DNA from 4 places in the Aestuariirhabdus sp. LZHN29 genome. Region 3 is predicted to be linked to each of the others. Evidence: predicted binding sites of a transcription regulator. Region 3 holds the regulator's gene; each other region holds the start of a gene.
The links. Region 3 encodes FNR, which switches genes on or off when oxygen is low (the NO sensors DNR and NnrR bind a similar motif). Its sites were predicted from a motif close to TTGATNTANATCAA; they were not measured.
Positions count from the first base shown of each region.

Region 1: the regulator FNR is predicted to act here: its motif matches at 1,607-1,620, upstream of ACP3PW_RS06700 (DUF523 domain-containing protein).
Region 2: the regulator FNR is predicted to act here: its motif matches at 1,702-1,715, upstream of ppk2 (polyphosphate kinase 2).
Region 4: the regulator FNR is predicted to act here: its motif matches at 2,341-2,354, upstream of petA (ubiquinol-cytochrome c reductase iron-sulfur subunit).

Region 1 covers NZ_JBNIEU010000002.1:15,275-19,420, forward strand. The annotation lists gene ACP3PW_RS06690 (DUF3369 domain-containing protein) at 1-476, opposite strand, end outside; gene ACP3PW_RS06695 (TIGR01212 family radical SAM protein) at 621-1,508, opposite strand; gene ACP3PW_RS06700 (DUF523 domain-containing protein) at 1,648-2,148, shown strand; gene ACP3PW_RS06705 (c-type cytochrome) at 2,340-2,966, shown strand; gene ACP3PW_RS06710 (hypothetical protein) at 3,022-3,579, shown strand; gene ACP3PW_RS06715 (amidohydrolase family protein) at 3,623-4,146, shown strand, end outside.
Region 2 covers NZ_JBNIEU010000001.1:754,060-758,205, forward strand. The annotation lists gene ACP3PW_RS03605 (ABC transporter substrate-binding protein) at 1-173, opposite strand, end outside; gene ACP3PW_RS03610 (nuclear transport factor 2 family protein) at 326-745, shown strand; gene ACP3PW_RS03615 (sulfite exporter TauE/SafE family protein) at 796-1,644, shown strand; gene ppk2 (polyphosphate kinase 2) at 1,813-2,739, shown strand; gene ACP3PW_RS03625 (VF530 family DNA-binding protein) at 2,929-3,489, opposite strand; gene ACP3PW_RS03630 (cold-shock protein) at 3,637-3,843, opposite strand.
Region 3 covers NZ_JBNIEU010000002.1:1,004,385-1,008,530, forward strand. The annotation lists gene ACP3PW_RS11450 (glycerate kinase) at 1-33, opposite strand, end outside; gene ACP3PW_RS11455 (hypothetical protein) at 103-579, opposite strand; gene ACP3PW_RS11460 (adenine phosphoribosyltransferase) at 837-1,370, opposite strand; gene fnr (fumarate/nitrate reduction transcriptional regulator Fnr) at 1,388-2,149, opposite strand; gene hemN (oxygen-independent coproporphyrinogen III oxidase) at 2,354-3,739, opposite strand; gene ACP3PW_RS11475 (sulfite exporter TauE/SafE family protein) at 3,850-4,146, opposite strand, start outside.
Region 4 covers NZ_JBNIEU010000003.1:23,933-28,078, forward strand. The annotation lists gene ACP3PW_RS12525 (NADP(H)-dependent aldo-keto reductase) at 92-1,132, opposite strand; gene rplM (50S ribosomal protein L13) at 1,369-1,797, shown strand; gene rpsI (30S ribosomal protein S9) at 1,813-2,205, shown strand; gene petA (ubiquinol-cytochrome c reductase iron-sulfur subunit) at 2,511-3,104, shown strand; gene ACP3PW_RS12545 (cytochrome b) at 3,104-4,146, shown strand, end outside.

The sequences.
Region 1 (4,146 bases), 990 kb from region 3:
TAAGAGCGCAAGGTCGAGTACATCAGGGTTCTTAATTTGGTCGCGGTCAGCTCCGTCTTGTCCTTGTAGTCATTGATGTCATAGTCAGAGATGACGGTCTCTTCAGGCGCCTGCCCAGGTTGCCCTGTGCGCAGCACCAGACGGATACTGGAGTTGGCCATTTCGCTGCGAATGATTTTTATCAGGTCCAGGCCGGCATGGTCTGTCTCCATCACGACATCCACCAGGGCTACGGCGGTATCGGGGTGCAGCTCCAGTTTTTCGCGGGCTTCCTGCGCCGAATAGGCGCTAATAATCTCCAGCTTGCGGCCACCGAACAGGTAATCCGATAGTACCAGCCGGGTGACGCTATGAATCTCCTCCTCGTCGTCGACCACCAAAATCTTCCAGCTTGGCAGCTCAGCAAGGGGCGAGGCGACGCCCTGCTCGTTGTCGGGAAGCTCGTCAGCGAATAGAAAGTTGGAGGTATCGTTCATTATCAGGATCGCCCTCACCAGAGGATACAACGGAAGCATCTTTCGTTAGTTTAGACGAGAATGTTGGGCGGTGGCCCACAGTGAGCTCCTGTATCGACCTGGCCGAAAGGCTTTTTGGAACGATAGGTGATTATGGAGTGGCGATCAGCCCTCCAGGCGTTTCTGGATCTCACCCAGTACGCCCCATTTACTGCGGCACCATTGGGGCGCTAGAAGATAGTCGGGCGTGCCGGACCCGTGTAGTCGATGGAAAATGAGTTCGGGAGGGGCGCGACGAACAATTTCGGCAACCGTGTCACAATACTCCTCCATCGAGAGTTCGGTGATCTCGCCCTGTTTCCATTGACGTGCTATCTGGGTGCCTTTGACGATATGCAGCGGGTGCACCTTGATCGAGTCGACCCCCAGTTCCAATACCCGCGCGAAGCTATCCAGCGCATCGTCCCCACGCTCTCCGGGCAAGCCAATAATCAAGTGGGTACACAGCTGCAGGTTGCGGGCCTGGGCGCGGCTCACGGCGTCTCGGTAAGCATTAAAGTCGTGACCACGGTTGATGGTGGCAAGCGTGGTGTCGTTAGCCGATTGCAGGCCGAGCTCAAGCCACACCTCCTTGCCCTGCTGCTGGTAATCGGCCAATAGGTCAAGCACAGGGTCGGGCACACAGTCGGGTCGGGTACCCACCGCCAGGCCGATCACCTGATCGCATGCCAAGGCTTCATCATAAAGGGATTTTAGGCGGTCCAGCTCGCCGTAGGTGTTGCTGTAGGCCTGGAAGTAGGCCAGAAATTTACGCGCTCCGGTCAGCTGTCCGACGCGCTCACGCCCGTGCTCGATCTGTTCGCGCACCGTGCCATGGCGTGTGGTTGCTGGGCTAAATGAGCTGACGTTGCAAAAGGTACAGCCGCCAATGCCACGGCTACCGTCGCGATTAGGACAGCTGAACTCGGCGTTCACCGATAGCTTGTACACTTTCTCGCCGTGCTTGCGCTGCATGGCTTGGCCGAAGGTGGTAACGTAGCGTGTGAGATCCATGGTGTGGGGCAGTGTCTGAAATGGGGCGGCTATAGTAATGCGAAGGCCCGTGTCGGACTAGCAGTGGGCTCCATCCCCGGGGATGAGTTGACTAACCCTTGATCTGGATCATCCGATTTGCGACCACTTCGAGTCTGCCATGGAAAAAATATTGGTGAGCGCCTGCCTGCTTGGCCAGCGAGTGCGATATAGGGGCGATGGTTTTGCTCCTGCAGAACGACTTTCCCGTTGGCATAGCGAGGGCCGGCTCATGCTGCTGTGCCCTGAGGTTGTGGCTGGCCTTGGTGTGCCACGCCCTGCGGCAGAGATTGTTGGGGGGCAGGGTCGAGCGGTACTGGAGCGGGAGGCTCGGGTCGTGACGCAGGCTGGTGCTGATCTCACCGATGTGTTTATTCGAGGAGCCGACGCCGCCCTGGCTTTGTGCCGGCGCGAAGGGATTCGAATGGCGGTGATGAAGGCCCGCAGCCCATCCTGTGGCAATCGACAAAGCTACGATGGCTCGTTTCGAGGCGTAAGGGTGTCTGGGGAGGGGGTTGCGGCAGCGTTGTTACAGCGTGAGGGTATTCGCGTATTCAATGAACTCGAACTGGAGTTAGCCGCAGAATATCTGGCTCAGATAACTTCGGACTGCCGGCGTTAGGAGCCCGTTTACGGGTGTCTTGTTTTTCGAATTGAGACCATCTCCTCAATCTGGTGTCAAGCCTTGTGCAGCGGATCTTCAAATGTGCTAAGCGCGTCAGTGACCCGCGCACGTGGCTGGTATATGATAGCGCCGATTTAGCATAGGGTATGGCTGAAGGCCAGTGCCGCTAGTAACGTGAGGATATCCGGATGAAGTACATTGTTTTGCTGCTGTTGTTGACGGCGCCGTTGGCCCAGGCCGAAACCGTCGTGCAGTTGATGAACAAGCTCAATGCGATTCAAAATGACCCCAAGCAATATGAAGAGGCCCTGTACCGAGCAGAGCAGCGTTCGGTGCTGTGCGGCCATTGTCACGGTGCCGATGGAAACAGCAAGCGAGATCACATTCCGAATCTGGCTTCCCAGCGTGCGGAGTACCTGCTGACGCAATTTGAACTGTTCGGAAACGGTAAGCGCCACGACTATGTAATGAGCAAACTGGCAGAAACCCTCAGTGAGCAGGAGCGGGTTGACGTAGCGATCTTCTTCTCCCACCAGCCGGTGAAACAGCGTCCCACCAACGCCTCTGCTCCCCTGCTGAGCAAGGGGAAAAATATCTTCGGCAATACCTGTGTGATTTGCCACGGAGTCGACGCTTACGGCAAGGATCTGCAGCCTCGTTTAGCGGGTCAGCCTGTGCAGTATCTCGTGAGTACCTTACAGACCTTCCGCGACGACCCCAGTGTGCGTCCCCCGTCGGCGATGCACGGTGTTGCTGCCAAACTCAGCGATGGTGATATCTCTGCCTTGGCCGCGTATCTCTCCAGCCTGCCCTAGGGTTATGTCCTGGCCAATACTCCCAGGTTGTGCCCAATGGGCGCGGGTGGTGTGTGTGCTGGTGGGGCTGCTGACGTCGCAGGCCTATGGCGCTAGCGAGCAGGCGAGCCCACTATGCGGGCTTTATAGCCAGCGGGTCGCCGAAACCTTTTACTCTCCAACGGCGCTATGGCAGCGTGCCAGGCAGCCACTTCAGGCGGTTCGTTTTGTTGAGGATCTGGAGGCCCGTGGCCACCAGTGTGGCCTGTCTGAAGTTCAGCGGCCATTGCTGTGTGCAGAGCTGGAGCGACTGCTTGGGCGTCACGCCCGCTTCCTTGAGAGCCAGTGGGCGTTGAGTGACATCGATGGTCAACAGATAACCCTGCGTCAGCTGATTGCGCACAAGCGCCTCTATTACTGCCCGGGACGTTTTGCTGGCGGTGATTTAGCGGTGGTGACTCGCCTTGCGCCGGCTGATTTGGAAGCCATCGCTCCGATGTCCCTGTCGTTTCCCCTGCAATCGGTAGTTTCGGATTCGTTGGCGCACGCGGTGCTCCCGGTCAGTGAACGGCTTAATCCTCGTTGGCGCTACCTTGGTGGGGTTGGCGGGTTACACCCGGTCTATTATCAGTAGCAGGTGGCCAAAAAACGACCGCCTCGATCGCCAAGGAGGTGTCATGCCACACTCGCTGTTCGATGCCCATCTGCACATTATCGACTCGGCGTACCCTTTGATGCCAAACCGGGGGTATCTGCCTGAGCCTTATCCTGTTGCCGAGTACCTCGAGGAGCTGAGTCCTTTCAATGTGGAGGGTGGCGCGGTCGTATCCGGCTCTTTTCAGGGGTTTGATCAAACTTACCTGCTGGCCGCCCTGCAGCAGCTTGGGCCGCAATTTGTGGGGGTTACCCAGCTCCCTCATAGCGTGAGCGACGAAGAGCTTGTCAGGTTGAATCGGCAGGGTGTGCGGGCGCTTCGTTTCAATGTGCACCGGGGTGGCTCCGAGTCTTTGCATGCACTTGCCGCAATGGCGCTGCGCGTGAATGAACTCTGTGGGTGGCATGTCGAGCTCTATATCGATTCCACTCAGCTGGGGGCGGTGCTCTCCCTGTTGCAGGATATTCCGAGCTTCTCCATTGACCACCTGGGTTTGAGTCAGCAAGGATTGCCCTGGTTATTGCGTGCGGTTGAGTTGGGGGGGAG
Region 2 (4,146 bases), on a different contig from region 3:
GTCAAGCCCCGAGTTATGGCTTCGCCCGACTTCGCAGACTGACCTGACAGAGCCGCCACCAGACCAACCTTGAGGGTGTCGGCCTGGACGGGGCAGGCGAATGCTGCGGAGGCGGCGAGGGTCAGCGCCGCCGATTTAAAAACTACTTTTAATTTTCCAAACTGTTTAACCATGATTTTCTCCATTTGCAGTATTGCTAACGGATTGTTAGCAATTATAATGCCAGAGAAATCGAGGCGATTTTCGTTATATTTAGCGACTTTTGTCAGATATTCGCACCACAAAAGAACACTGAACCCATAACCGCACTATAAGGTGGCATCTCATGAGTAAACTTCAGCAAAGCGATCGTGCAGAGCAGGCAATCAACACCATAAAGGCTTTCTTAGAAGCATCAATGAAGCCAGATCCCGAGCTAGCAGCCACTTTTATGGCTCCGGACGTGAAGATCACCTTTACCGGAGGTCGCCTTATGGAAAATGCTTACGCAATTACCGCCTTCAATGGCGGACGCTATAAATGGGTAAAAAAGGCTCTGGGGCAGTTTGATGCCAGCCTAAACGAGGGCTATGTTACGGTTTATTCTAACGGTACCCTCTACGGCGAGTGGCTCGATGGCCGCCCTTTTGCCAACAACCGCTATCTAGATCGATTCGATATACGCGACGGCAAGATCACCCGAATGGATGTGTGGAACGACAGCGCCGAATGGATCCTGACGCCCGAGATCAACCAGACTCCATAGCCCAACCGGTCAGGATCGAATAAGCGGCAGGGTGGCCTATTGGGCGCTAAATGATAGATAATGAGCTTCCTTCACCCAGCTGTCATTTAGGCCCACCCATGCTGATCCTCTCCTACCTCGTCCTTGGTGCTTGCGCTGGCTTGACTGCGGGTTTATTCGGTATCGGGGGCGGTTTAATTATCGTTCCTGCCCTGGTGTTCAGCTTTGGCCTGCAGGGTATGTCACCGGAGATACTGACCCATGTTGCGGTCGGCACCTCCCTGGCCACTATCGTTGTTACCTCTGCCAGCTCCATTCGCTCACACCACCTCAAAGGCGGAGTGCGCTGGGACCTGTTCAAACCGCTGGCCATCGGTATCGTCGTTGGCGCCGTGGTCGGCGTAAAAACCGCCGGTCAACTCAGCGGGGCCATGTTGCAACTGCTGATCGGCTGTTTTGCCATTGCGGTCGCGGTGCAGATGGGTCTGGGCCTAAAACCCAAGCCCAGCAGGGATGTTCCAGGCCGGGTCAGCCTCGGCATAGTGGGCAGTATCATCGGGTCGGTCTCGGCGCTGTTTGGCATTGGGGGCGGCACCATGACGACCCCCTATCTTAACTGGTGCAACGTTCGCATCCAGAGCGCGATCGGCACTTCGGCGGCCTGCGGTTTTCCCATCGCCCTCGCCGGTGCCCTGGTGAATATCGAGGAGGGATGGAGCCACCCCGCGCTGATGGAGTGGAGTCTGGGTTACGTTTACCTACCCGCCTTTTTCGGCATTGTTCTTACCAGCGCCTGGTTTGCCCGCTACGGTGCCCGCCTGGCCCATGCGTTGCCGGAGACCGTACTAAAAAGGGCCTTTGCGGTCCTATTGCTGTTAGTCGGTGGTCGTTTTTTGCTGACCGCACTGGGCCATAGCTGAGCACAACGGGCTCAGGAGCGGCTTTAGCCGCCTGAAACCAGGCCCCTTAATGCAAAACTGAGCCAGATCAGTAAACAGGCAAGATGCTTCTTATTGCCTATTTATCCATAAACCGGCGATGGATTAGTATCGACTATTACAACAAAAACAGCAGTAAAGGTGAGGCAAATGGCAGGCACTGAGGGTTACCAACCGGAAGACAATGATGATGTGATGCTAGAGCAGGAGATGAATGCACTGGAGGCGCTTGAGGAGCGTGCAGACATCAAGACCATCAGCATCAAAAAAGAGAGTAAGCAGGAGCTGGAGGGAGACGGCCGTTCCGATGGCAGTGATCGCCGCAAGACCCTAGCCCGATTAAGCAATGCGGAGTATCTGGAGCTTATTGCGCCGCTTCATGTTGAGCTCCTGAAGCTGCAGAACTGGGTCAAGGAGGAGGGCATCAAGATCTGCTGCGTCTTCGAGGGACGAGACGCCGCCGGCAAGGGGGGCACCATCAAGCGCATCGTCGAGCACCTAAACCCACGGGGATGTCGGGTGGTGGCGCTGGAGAAACCCAGTGAACGAGAGATGACCGAATGGTATTTCCAACGCTATGTAGCGCACCTGCCCGCAGGCGGCGAGATCGCGCTGTTTGACCGTAGCTGGTATAACCGCACCGGCGTAGAGCGGGTCATGAAATTTACGTCCCAGCAAAAAGTTATTGCTCACCTGCGAGCCACTCCCGACTTCGAGCGCCTGCTAACCGGCTCGGGTATCCACCTGATAAAGTTCTGGTTCTCCGTTAGCAAGGCCGAACAGGAGCGTCGTTTTACCAAGCGGGAGACAGACCCCCTGAAGCAGTGGAAACTCAGCCCTATCGACAAGGAATCCCAGGGGAAATGGGATGCCTACACGAAGGCAAAAGAGGATATGTTCTTCTACACCAGCACCCCCGAGTGCCCCTGGACCATCATAAAATCAGACGACAAGAAACGCGCACGGGTAAATGCGATTCGGTATCTTCTCAGCCGTTTTAACTACACCGGGAAAGACCATAGTCTGCTGGAGATTGACCGCCGCATCGTTAAAACGGTGATGGACGAGCTGCCCTGATTTATGCCCACCGATGGTCGGTATCGAAGGAGGCTTCATGGAGGGAGCTTCCAGCCGCTGCATCAGCCACCCCTTGCGCTACTGCATGGAAAAAAAGCAACAAAAAGACCAGCCCATCACGGTAGGTGGATCACACAACTCCCTCCACACAAAACGAAAAACTCACGCTTTTTAGCGGTGGGTATCGAGCTACTTTCTCGACTTCTCCCAGGGGTCCACACCACTGTTGGCCGGTGGGGTCGAAGGTGCCGCTGAGTCACGCTCAGGCCTCGAGGGGGCATCACCGCCTCGATGACGGTTTTTTCGATCATCTCGCTGGGCTCCGCCATAGATATTGCCGGAGCCAGATTTTGCCGAGCGGTGCCCGCTACCCTGGCGTTTTTCTGCCGCCTTTTGGGCCCGTTTCTCGCGTAACCTCTCTGCATCTTCAAGGCTTAGCACCGCAGGCTCACCCGGAGACTGCCCCTCCGGAATGATACGATCTCGTGGTGGTATCTCAAACTGGCTGAAGGAAGCTTTGGGAAGATTTTTAAATTGATAGAGGTAGAAGGCTTCAACTTTTTCACGAGCCCAATCTGTCTTCTTAAGGAATTTCAAACTCGATTCAAGACTCGGATTGGCCCTAAAACAGTTGATGTTCAGGTAGGCAAACAGAATATCAAAGCCGTAATGTCCAACCAGTTGCGTCAACAGACTTTTTAAGCTGACACCGTGGAGCGGGTTGTTCTGGTAGTTAACTTCATCATTCATGGTAATGTCCAACGAGGGTCCGCAATTAGTGAGCCTGCGAACCATCGATTACAGCGGTCCTAACCGAGACAACGCACAGCGCCCTATAACCCTTTGCACACAGGCGCGCCTGTCGACGCGCCTGCTCACTGCAACCTGTCAGGGTGACTACAGTGGCACAACCTTATTAGCACAAGGCCCTTTTTGGCCCTGGCCAACTTCAAACTCGACCTCCTGACCATCGTTCAGCGTAGCGTATCCGCCACCACTTTGGATTTCTGAGTGGTGAACAAAAAGATCTTTACCACCATCCTCTGGAGCGATGAAGCCGAACCCTTTATCTGCATTGAACCACTTAACCGTACCTTTGCTCATTTTATTTACTCTGTTAGTGGGTGAAATTTATTGAATCTATATTCGAATTCACCCGCTCGAATATAAAGTGGATACCTTAGGGTGAAGCAGCTACATCATCCACCAGCAACACCTGCTGGCCATCACCGAACCTTGAAATGACGACATCCCTCGGTGTTTGCATTGTAGTTTACTTTACGCAACGGTTGGCTATGGTAGCACTTCCGCCTTTTTATATTCGCGAAATTAACAGCCAACGGATGTAACTAAATTTTGGGTTATTTGCATTCCAGGGTTGGAATATTGTCTTTAACCTGAATAGCC
Region 3 (4,146 bases):
TTTAAAGGAATCCGGTGCAAGCAGTATCTTCATAAATCAGGGCCTTGAGAATCAGTCCCCTTTTTATCAGTATCCCGCCTGCAAGGCTATGTCAGGAACGCATTAGGCTGCTCGTGTGCGCGGGTGGCAATTCATGAAGCGCGTGCCATCCGGGTCGGTTGGGTGGTAATAATGCCACCAGATGGCAGCCAGGGCTTCGGTATCTGTGGTCTCGATTCCAGCCAGATTTGCTCCGCAGCGTAGGTAATTAAACCACGCGATTGCGGTAGCGTAGGCCAGGTTATAAACCAGTTCCTGATGGGGTTGGCTGAAAAAAAGGCGCTGGCTGGCGAAGCCCCGGACCCGGCTTGCCAACTCGGGAAAATCGACCAGGTAATCGTCCCATACTCTTTGGTGAACTTCCGCTGAGATGCGATAAAGCCCTAACCCACCCTGTTTACCATAAAGCTGTTCCCCCAGGTTGCTCTCGGCTGCAGCCGTGCCAACCAACAGCTGCTGGGCGGCGGCGCTATAGTGGCCGCACAGCTCCAGTGTGGGTTGAATAATATGTTGTCCTAACTGCTCTGCATCAATTCCCATCGGTTCACCCCCCAGTGTCCCTATGAAGCCTGCCGTCGATGATTAAAAGACAATTAAGTTAGCAGGTGAATTTGATTCTAGACTTAAAATGCGCCTCTAACATCCTGTTTTTAAATGTTTTTATTGTTTTTTGGAATGTTTAGTTATGTGCAGAGCGAGTGGTTAGGCGATTTGCCTCTTTAGGGGGAGATGAGTGAACAGGAAGCGGGTGCCAGGGCCGGCATTCAGGTGGCCCCGTTCGAGATTTCTGGCGGGCCTCAGAATGCACAGAGCGTGTAGGTGGGGATGCCCAGGTCTTGTAAGCGCTGGCTGCCGCCGAGGTCCGGCAGATCGATAATTGCAGCGGCTTCGTAGATGTTGGCGTGAAGTGATTTTACCAGTGATGCGGCGGCACAGAGGGTACCTCCGGTGGCAATCAGATCATCCAGCAGCAGTACGTTGGCACCTGCTGGAATGGCATCTTTGTGCACCTCCAGTATCGCTTGGCCATACTCAATGTCGTAAGCCTCCTGCAGGGTCTGGGCGGGTAACTTTCCCTGTTTTCGAAACAGCACCAGCGGTTTGTTCAGCTCGTAGGCCAGTACCGAACCCAACAGAAAACCACGGGCATCTAGGGCACCGATGTGGGTGATCTCGGACTCAACATAGCGCTGAATCAGGCTGTCGGCCACCATCCGCTGAGCCTTGGGAGAAAGGTAGAGCGGGGTGATGTCGCGGAACGTGACGCCGGGCTTTGGCCAGTCCGGTATCGGGCGTACAAGAGACTTTATAAAAAACTCATCAAAGATCATTCAGTGTTTCCCGGCGGTTAGCCGTTTTGCGCCGCATCTTTGGCTGGATCAAGTAAACGACCGCCCGCGAGGGCACAAAGGCGCTCCGCATCGGTAATATTGATATCCTTTCCATTCGCTTCGATCAGGCCGCTGCGTTGAAAGCGGGTGAATACCCGGCTGACGGTTTCCACCGCGAGACCCAGATAGTTACCCATTTCGTTGCGCGACATCGATAGGCGAAACGCGTGTGAGGAGTACCCTCGACGCCTGAAACGGGCGGAAAGATTGACCAGGAACGTGGCGATGCGCTCATCGGCGTTTTTCTTGCTGAGCAGCAACATCATCTGCTGGTCATCGCGGATACGTCGGCTCATTAGTAGCATCAGCTGTTTTTGCAGCTTGGGCAGTTTGTCCGATAGCTCGTCGAGTTTTTCAAAGGGGATCTCACAGATCATGGTGGTTTCCATCGCTTGTGAGGAGACCGGATAGGTATCTCCATCCATGCCACTGAGTCCCAGTATTTCGCTGGGCAGCTGGAATCCGGTGATCTGCTCTTCACCCTCGTTGGTTGAGGTGTAGGTTTTTAGCGCTCCCGACCGAACGGCGTAGATTGAGGTGAAGGGGTCCCCCTCCAGGAACAGGTGTTCGCCTTTTTTCAGTGGGCGACCGCGCTTGATGATGTCATCGAGCTGGTCGATTTCGTCAATTGCGAGGGCGATAGGCAGGCAGAGAGAACTCAGGCTGCATTCCTTGCAAGCGACGCTATTTACAGTTTTAACGTTGAGTTTAGAGCTCATAAACGGCAGCAGCCCCTTCGAGTGTCAGGTTGTTATCGCAAACATTGTAGGGGAATTCGGTCACAAAACAAAACCAAAGTGCAGCTTCTTTGGTAGCGTCTGTGTAGAGCACCCACTGCGACGGGCTCGGAATGAGAGCATGAGTGGGGAAATAGGGGGGGGTGGCTGTGCCCCAATCGGGGCACAGCTCATTTGAGGTGGCGGCTAGATGACCTTGGAAAAACGTCCCTTATTACTATCATGTCCCAGATAATGATCAAACTGCATGCAGATGTTGCGGATCAGCAGTCGACCACGACCGGTCACCTCGATACCGTTGCTGTCGATGGTGATCAGGTCATCATCGACCATAGGCTGCAACTGCTCGAGTTCTTTTGCGAAATAGTCGCCAAACTGAATCCCCCAGCGCGCTTCAATGGGGGCAAATTCGAGCTGAAAGTGGCAGATTAGCTGCGAGATTACCGCCTGGCGGATAAAGTCGTCTTCGTTCATTACCAGCCCACGCTTGATCGCAAACTCACCGCTTTCGATGCGATTCATATACATCTTGATATCGGCGTGGTTTTGGCTGTAGGAGCCATTCACCTGGCTGATGGAGGAGACGCCCATGCCGACAAGATCGCAGTGGGCATGGGTGGTGTAGCCCTGGAAGTTACGGTGCAGGGTGCCGGACTCCTGGGCGATGGCCAGCTCGTCATCGGGGCGCGCGAAGTGATCCATACCGATATAGGAATAGCCCGCTTGCAGCAGCCTTTCGGTAGTGTTTTGCATGATCGCCAGCTTCTCGGTTGAGGAGGGCAGGTCTTCAGCGTTGATGCGGCGCTGGGGCATAAAACGCTCGGGCAGGTGGGCGTAATTGAATACCGACAGGCGATCAGGCGAGATCTCGATCACCCGCTCAAGGGTTTTCATAAAGCTGGCTTCGGTCTGGAACGGCAGGCCGTAGATCAGATCGATGTTGATAGACTGGAACTGCAGGGCGCGGGAAGCATCGATGATAGCGATGGTATCGGCTTCGGATTGCTCGCGGTTCACCGCCTTTTGTACTTTGGGGTCGAGATCCTGCACGCCGAGGCTGCAGCGGTTAAAGCCCATTTCTCGTAGGGCATTCATGGTGGCCCAGTCGGCTTCGCGCGGATCAATCTCGATGGAGAAATCGCCCTTGCTTTCATCCACAAGATTGAAATGCTGGCGGGTTTTGGCCATCAACGCTTGCATCTGCTCGATACTGAGGAACGTTGGGGTACCGCCGCCCCAGTGCAACTGTTCAACGGTCTGCTTGGTACTGAAAAGCTCTGCTTGCATCTCAATTTCACGGTGCAGGAGCTCCAGATAGGGGATCGCCTTGGTGCGATCCTTGGTAATCACCTTGTTGCAGCCGCAGTAGTAGCAGACATGAGTACAAAACGGGAGGTGGAAGTAGAGCGACAGGGGCGTATTCTTTTCTACGCTCTGCGCAGCGGCATCGCGGTACTCTTTGATGCTGAACAGTTCATGGAACTGGACGGCAGTAGGGTAGGAGGTGTAACGAGGACCGGCGCCTTCGTAGCGCTTTATCAGGTCGAGATCCCAAACCAGCTTGTTGCTCATTGAATGTCCACTTTCAGTCGTTAGTGTCATGGGGTGTACGACGACTTGAGTCATCGCTGTGATTAGACGCAAAGTCTAGCCACTGGTTCCGCTAATTGTGTTGATACTCATCAACTGCCAGCGGGCATCTGCTGAAACAGTTGTGTTAACCATTGTTGGTGAGGACCCGGCAGGGTCCAGAGGCCAAATACGATGACCAGCATACCAGCAAGACCCCGAGTTGTCTGGTTCCGCATCACATGAGTGATGCGGGATGAGACCAGTCCCGCAGTCAGCAGTAAGGGTAACGTACCGGCACCAAAAGCAAGCATCAGTAACGCAGAGTTGAGTGCGCTGCCCTGGGTTGCGGTCCAGATCAGGGTGCTATAGACCAGCCCGCAGGGTAACCAGCCCCAGAGGGCTCCGAG
Region 4 (4,146 bases), on a different contig from region 3:
ACCAGTAGTGTGTTATCGGGCCTGTCCATGGACGGCGAGGTCTGGCTGTCAGACCCCGCCGGTGGATGTTTTGTTTCGGAACTGATTGATTTTAGGGGGCCGGGTTGGGCTGGCGGATGTGAATCGCCTCAATCGCCGCCAGCGTCTCCTCATCGAGGGTCAGCTCAGCACTTTTAAGATTGCTCTGCAGTTGATCTTCGGTTGTTGCGCCAATGATGTTGCTGTCGACGAAGGGGCGGCTGCTAACATAGGCTAGCGCCATTTGGGCGGGGTCTAGCCCGCGCTCTTTGGCGAGGGTGACATAGGCTTCGGTAGCCGCAACCGCCTGTTCGTTGTTGTAGCGGCTAAAGCGGGTAAACAGGGTCAGGCGGCCCTTTGGGGAGCGCGCTCCATGCAGGTACTTACCACTGAGTGCGCCAAACGCGAGGGGGGAGTAGGCGAGCAGGCCCAGCTGTTCGCGATGGGAAAACTCTGCCAGTCCGACCTCGAAGCTTCGATTGAGCAGGTTGTAGGGGTTCTGGATGCTGGCCGCTCGTGGCCAGCCGTGGCGAGCGGCCTGGCGCAGGTACTCTGAGGCTCCCCAGGCGGTTTCATTGGATAGTCCGATATGCCGCACCTTGCCCGCCAGCACCAGCTCGTGAAGCGCCGACAGGGTCTCCTCGATGGGGTAGCCATCAGCGTCCGGTTGGTGTTGGTAGCCGAGCTGGCCGAAGAAATTGGTGCTGCGCTCGGGCCAGTGCACCTGGTAAAGGTCGATGTAATCGGTTTGCAGGCGCTTGAGGCTGGCATTGCAGGCTTCGATGATGCTTGCTTTGTCGAGGCGGGCGCCGGAGTCTCGCATATAGCTAACCCATTCGCCGGGCCCTGAGACCTTGGTGGCGATGACCAGGTCTTCTCGTCTTGGCTGTCGACTAAGCCATTGGCCAAGGATGGTTTCAGTGCGAGTGTAGGTGTCGGCTTTTGGGGGGACCGGGTAGAGTTCAGCCGTGTCGATAAAGTTAACGCCGTGTTCCCGGGCCATATCCAGTTGCCGCCAGGCCTCGTCGGCGGTATTCTGCTCGCCCCAGGTCATTGTGCCCAGGCAGAGGCGGCTGATTTTTAATTCTGTGCCGCCAAGATATCCATATTCCATGGTAACTACTCTCTCGATCGCGAAAGTAGTTATAAAAGCATGGGGGTTGAGGAAAAAAAAGCGGTATCAGGGCTTTTTTTCTGCGCCTCGCTGAGTATAATAGCGCTCCCGTTTCCTACATGTATGCCCTAAGACAGTGAATCCGCTACCGGACGCCCTAAGGGGAGTTGGTTCGGATTTGGTCTTTAATTATGATGCTGGCCATTAGGCTGGTCATTTGAGGCAGGTTTTAATTGATGAATACTTATACTGCAAAACCAGAAACAGTTAAGCGTGACTGGTTCGTTGTAGATGCGACCGGTAAAACTTTGGGTCGTCTTTCCACCGAAATTGCTAGCCGCCTGCGCGGTAAGCACAAAGCTGAGTACACTCCTCACGTCGATACCGGTGACTACATTGTTGTAGTTAATGCCGAAAAGATTCGTGTAACCGGCAACAAAGCGCAAGACAAAATGTACTACCGTCACACCGGTTACCCGGGTGGCCTGCGTAGCATGAACTTCAATAAGCTGGTTGAACACGCTCCTGAGCGTATTATTGAGAAGGCTGTTAAGGGCATGTTGCCCAAAGGTCCACTTGGTCGTGCTATGTACACCAAGCTGAAGGTGTATTCGGGTGCTACGCATCCTCACGCCGCTCAACAACCACAGGCTCTGGATATCTAACGGGAAGCGATTGCTATGTCTAACACTCAATATTATGGAACGGGTCGTCGTAAAACATCGACCGCTCGTGTGTTTATCAAGTCAGGCGCCGGCGCTATCGTTGTAAACGGTCGCTCCCTTGATGAGTACTTCGGTCGTGAAGTTGCTCGCATGATCGTTCGCCAGCCTCTGCAGTTGGTTGAGCTGACCGATAAGTTTGATATCAACGTTACCGTCGCTGGCGGTGGTAGCTTTGGTCAGGCAGGTGCTATTCGTCACGGTATCACCCGTGCCTTGATGCAGTACGACGAAGAGCTTCGTCCGTCGCTGCGTAAGGCAGGATTTGTTACCCGTGATGCTCGTGAGGTTGAACGTAAGAAGGTCGGTCTGCGCAAAGCGCGTAAGCGTCCTCAGTTCTCCAAGCGTTAAGGGTTACCTGCCCGGCGGGATCTTGTATCTCGCAAAGTGGTACCAAAAACGCCCTTTGTCCCAAAGGGCGTTTTTTTTTCTGGCGAAGGAGCGCTGGTGGTAAAGAGGGTGGTTGGCTGCGGTAGCGTCTTCGCTTTGACCTGTGTCAGGTCTGTTGCGAGAGCCGCACTTGCTTGCGGCAGCGGTTTTCTTTACCATTCGCAGGATTTATTTTGCGGGTCCAAAAGCAATACAACAGGATTCACATTGCTCGTTTGGTATGTCTGGGCGGGCAGTAAACATGCTCTTATGGGGAGATAAGATTAATGAGTAATGACGGCGTAGATAAGGGTCGTCGTCGCCTGCTGATAGGAGCCACCTCTGCGGTGGGTGCTGTCGGAGCAGTCGGCGCAGCTGTCCCTTTTGTTGCCTCCTGGAATCCCAGTGCCAAAGCCAAGGCTGCTGGCGCGCCGGTGAGGGTAAAAATAGATAAGGTTGAGCCTGGCCAGCAGGTTGTTGCTGCATGGCGTGGCAAGCCAGTATTTGTCCTGCGCCGCGAGCAAGCGATGCTGGACGCTCTTCCCCAACAGGACGCTACTCTGCGTGATCCTGCATCCAATGAGTCAGAGCAGCCGGACTACGCCAAGAACGAGCATCGTTCGCGCAATGCCGATTTGCTTGTCATGGTTGGTCTGTGCACTCACCTGGGGTGCTCCCCAAAGCTGTTCCCGGAAGTGAAGCCGATGGATTTTGACGCTAACTGGCAGGGCGGTTACCACTGTCCGTGTCATGGTTCGAAGTTTGATCTGGCGGGCCGGGTGCATCAGGGTGTTCCTGCGCCGACTAATCTGCCGATACCCCCGTACTCCTATCTCGATGACAACACCATCATCATCGGCATCGACGAGGAGAATTCGTAATGAAAGATTTTATGGCATGGGTAGATGCCCGTTTTCCCGCCACCAAGATGTGGGAAGAGCACCTGAGCAAGTATTACGCTCCTAAAAACTTTAACTTTTGGTACTTTTTTGGTTCATTGGCGCTGTTGGTGCTGGTTAATCAGCTACTGACCGGTATCTGGCTCACCATGAGTTATGTGCCTAGCGCTGAAGAAGCGTTCGCTTCGGTAGAGTACATCATGCGTGATGTCGAGTACGGCTGGATCCTGCGTTACCTGCACTCCACCGGCGCCTCGATGTTCTTTGTCGTGGTCTATATGCACATGTTCCGTGGTCTGATCTACGGCTCCTATCGTGCGCCCCGTGAACTGGTATGGATCTTCGGCATGGCGATCTATCTGGCTCTGATGGCTGAGGCCTTCATGGGGTACTTGTTGCCATGGGGGCAGATGTCTTACTGGGGAGCCCAGGTTATCATCTCCCTGTTCGGTGCAATCCCGGTTATCGGTCCTGACCTGCAGCAGTGGATTCGTGGTGACTTCCTGATCTCCGGCATCACCCTCAACCGCTTCTTTGCCCTACACGTCGTGGCGCTGCCTATCGTGCTGCTGGCGCTGGTTGTTATGCACATCATTGCTTTGCACGAAGTGGGCTCCAACAACCCGGACGGCATCGAGATCAAAAAGAATAAGGATGAGAACGGTATCCCGAAAGATGGTATTCCTTTCCACCCTTACTACACCGTCAAGGATATTGTGGGTGTGGTGGTGTTCCTGTTTGTCTTCTGTGCGATTGTCTTCTTCTTCCCGGAGATGGGTGGATACTTCATCGAGCACGCTAACTTTGAAAAGGCAGATAACCTGAAAACCCCTGCGCATATCGCGCCAGTATGGTATTTCACACCGTTCTACGCCATCTTGCGGGCTATTCCAGACAAGCTGCTGGGAGTGGTAGCCATGGGTGCGGCGATTGCTGTGCTGTTTGTGTTGCCCTGGTTGGATCGCAGTCCGGTCAAGTCTATCCGTTACAAGGGTGTGCTGAGCAAGATTGCGCTGGGTCTGTT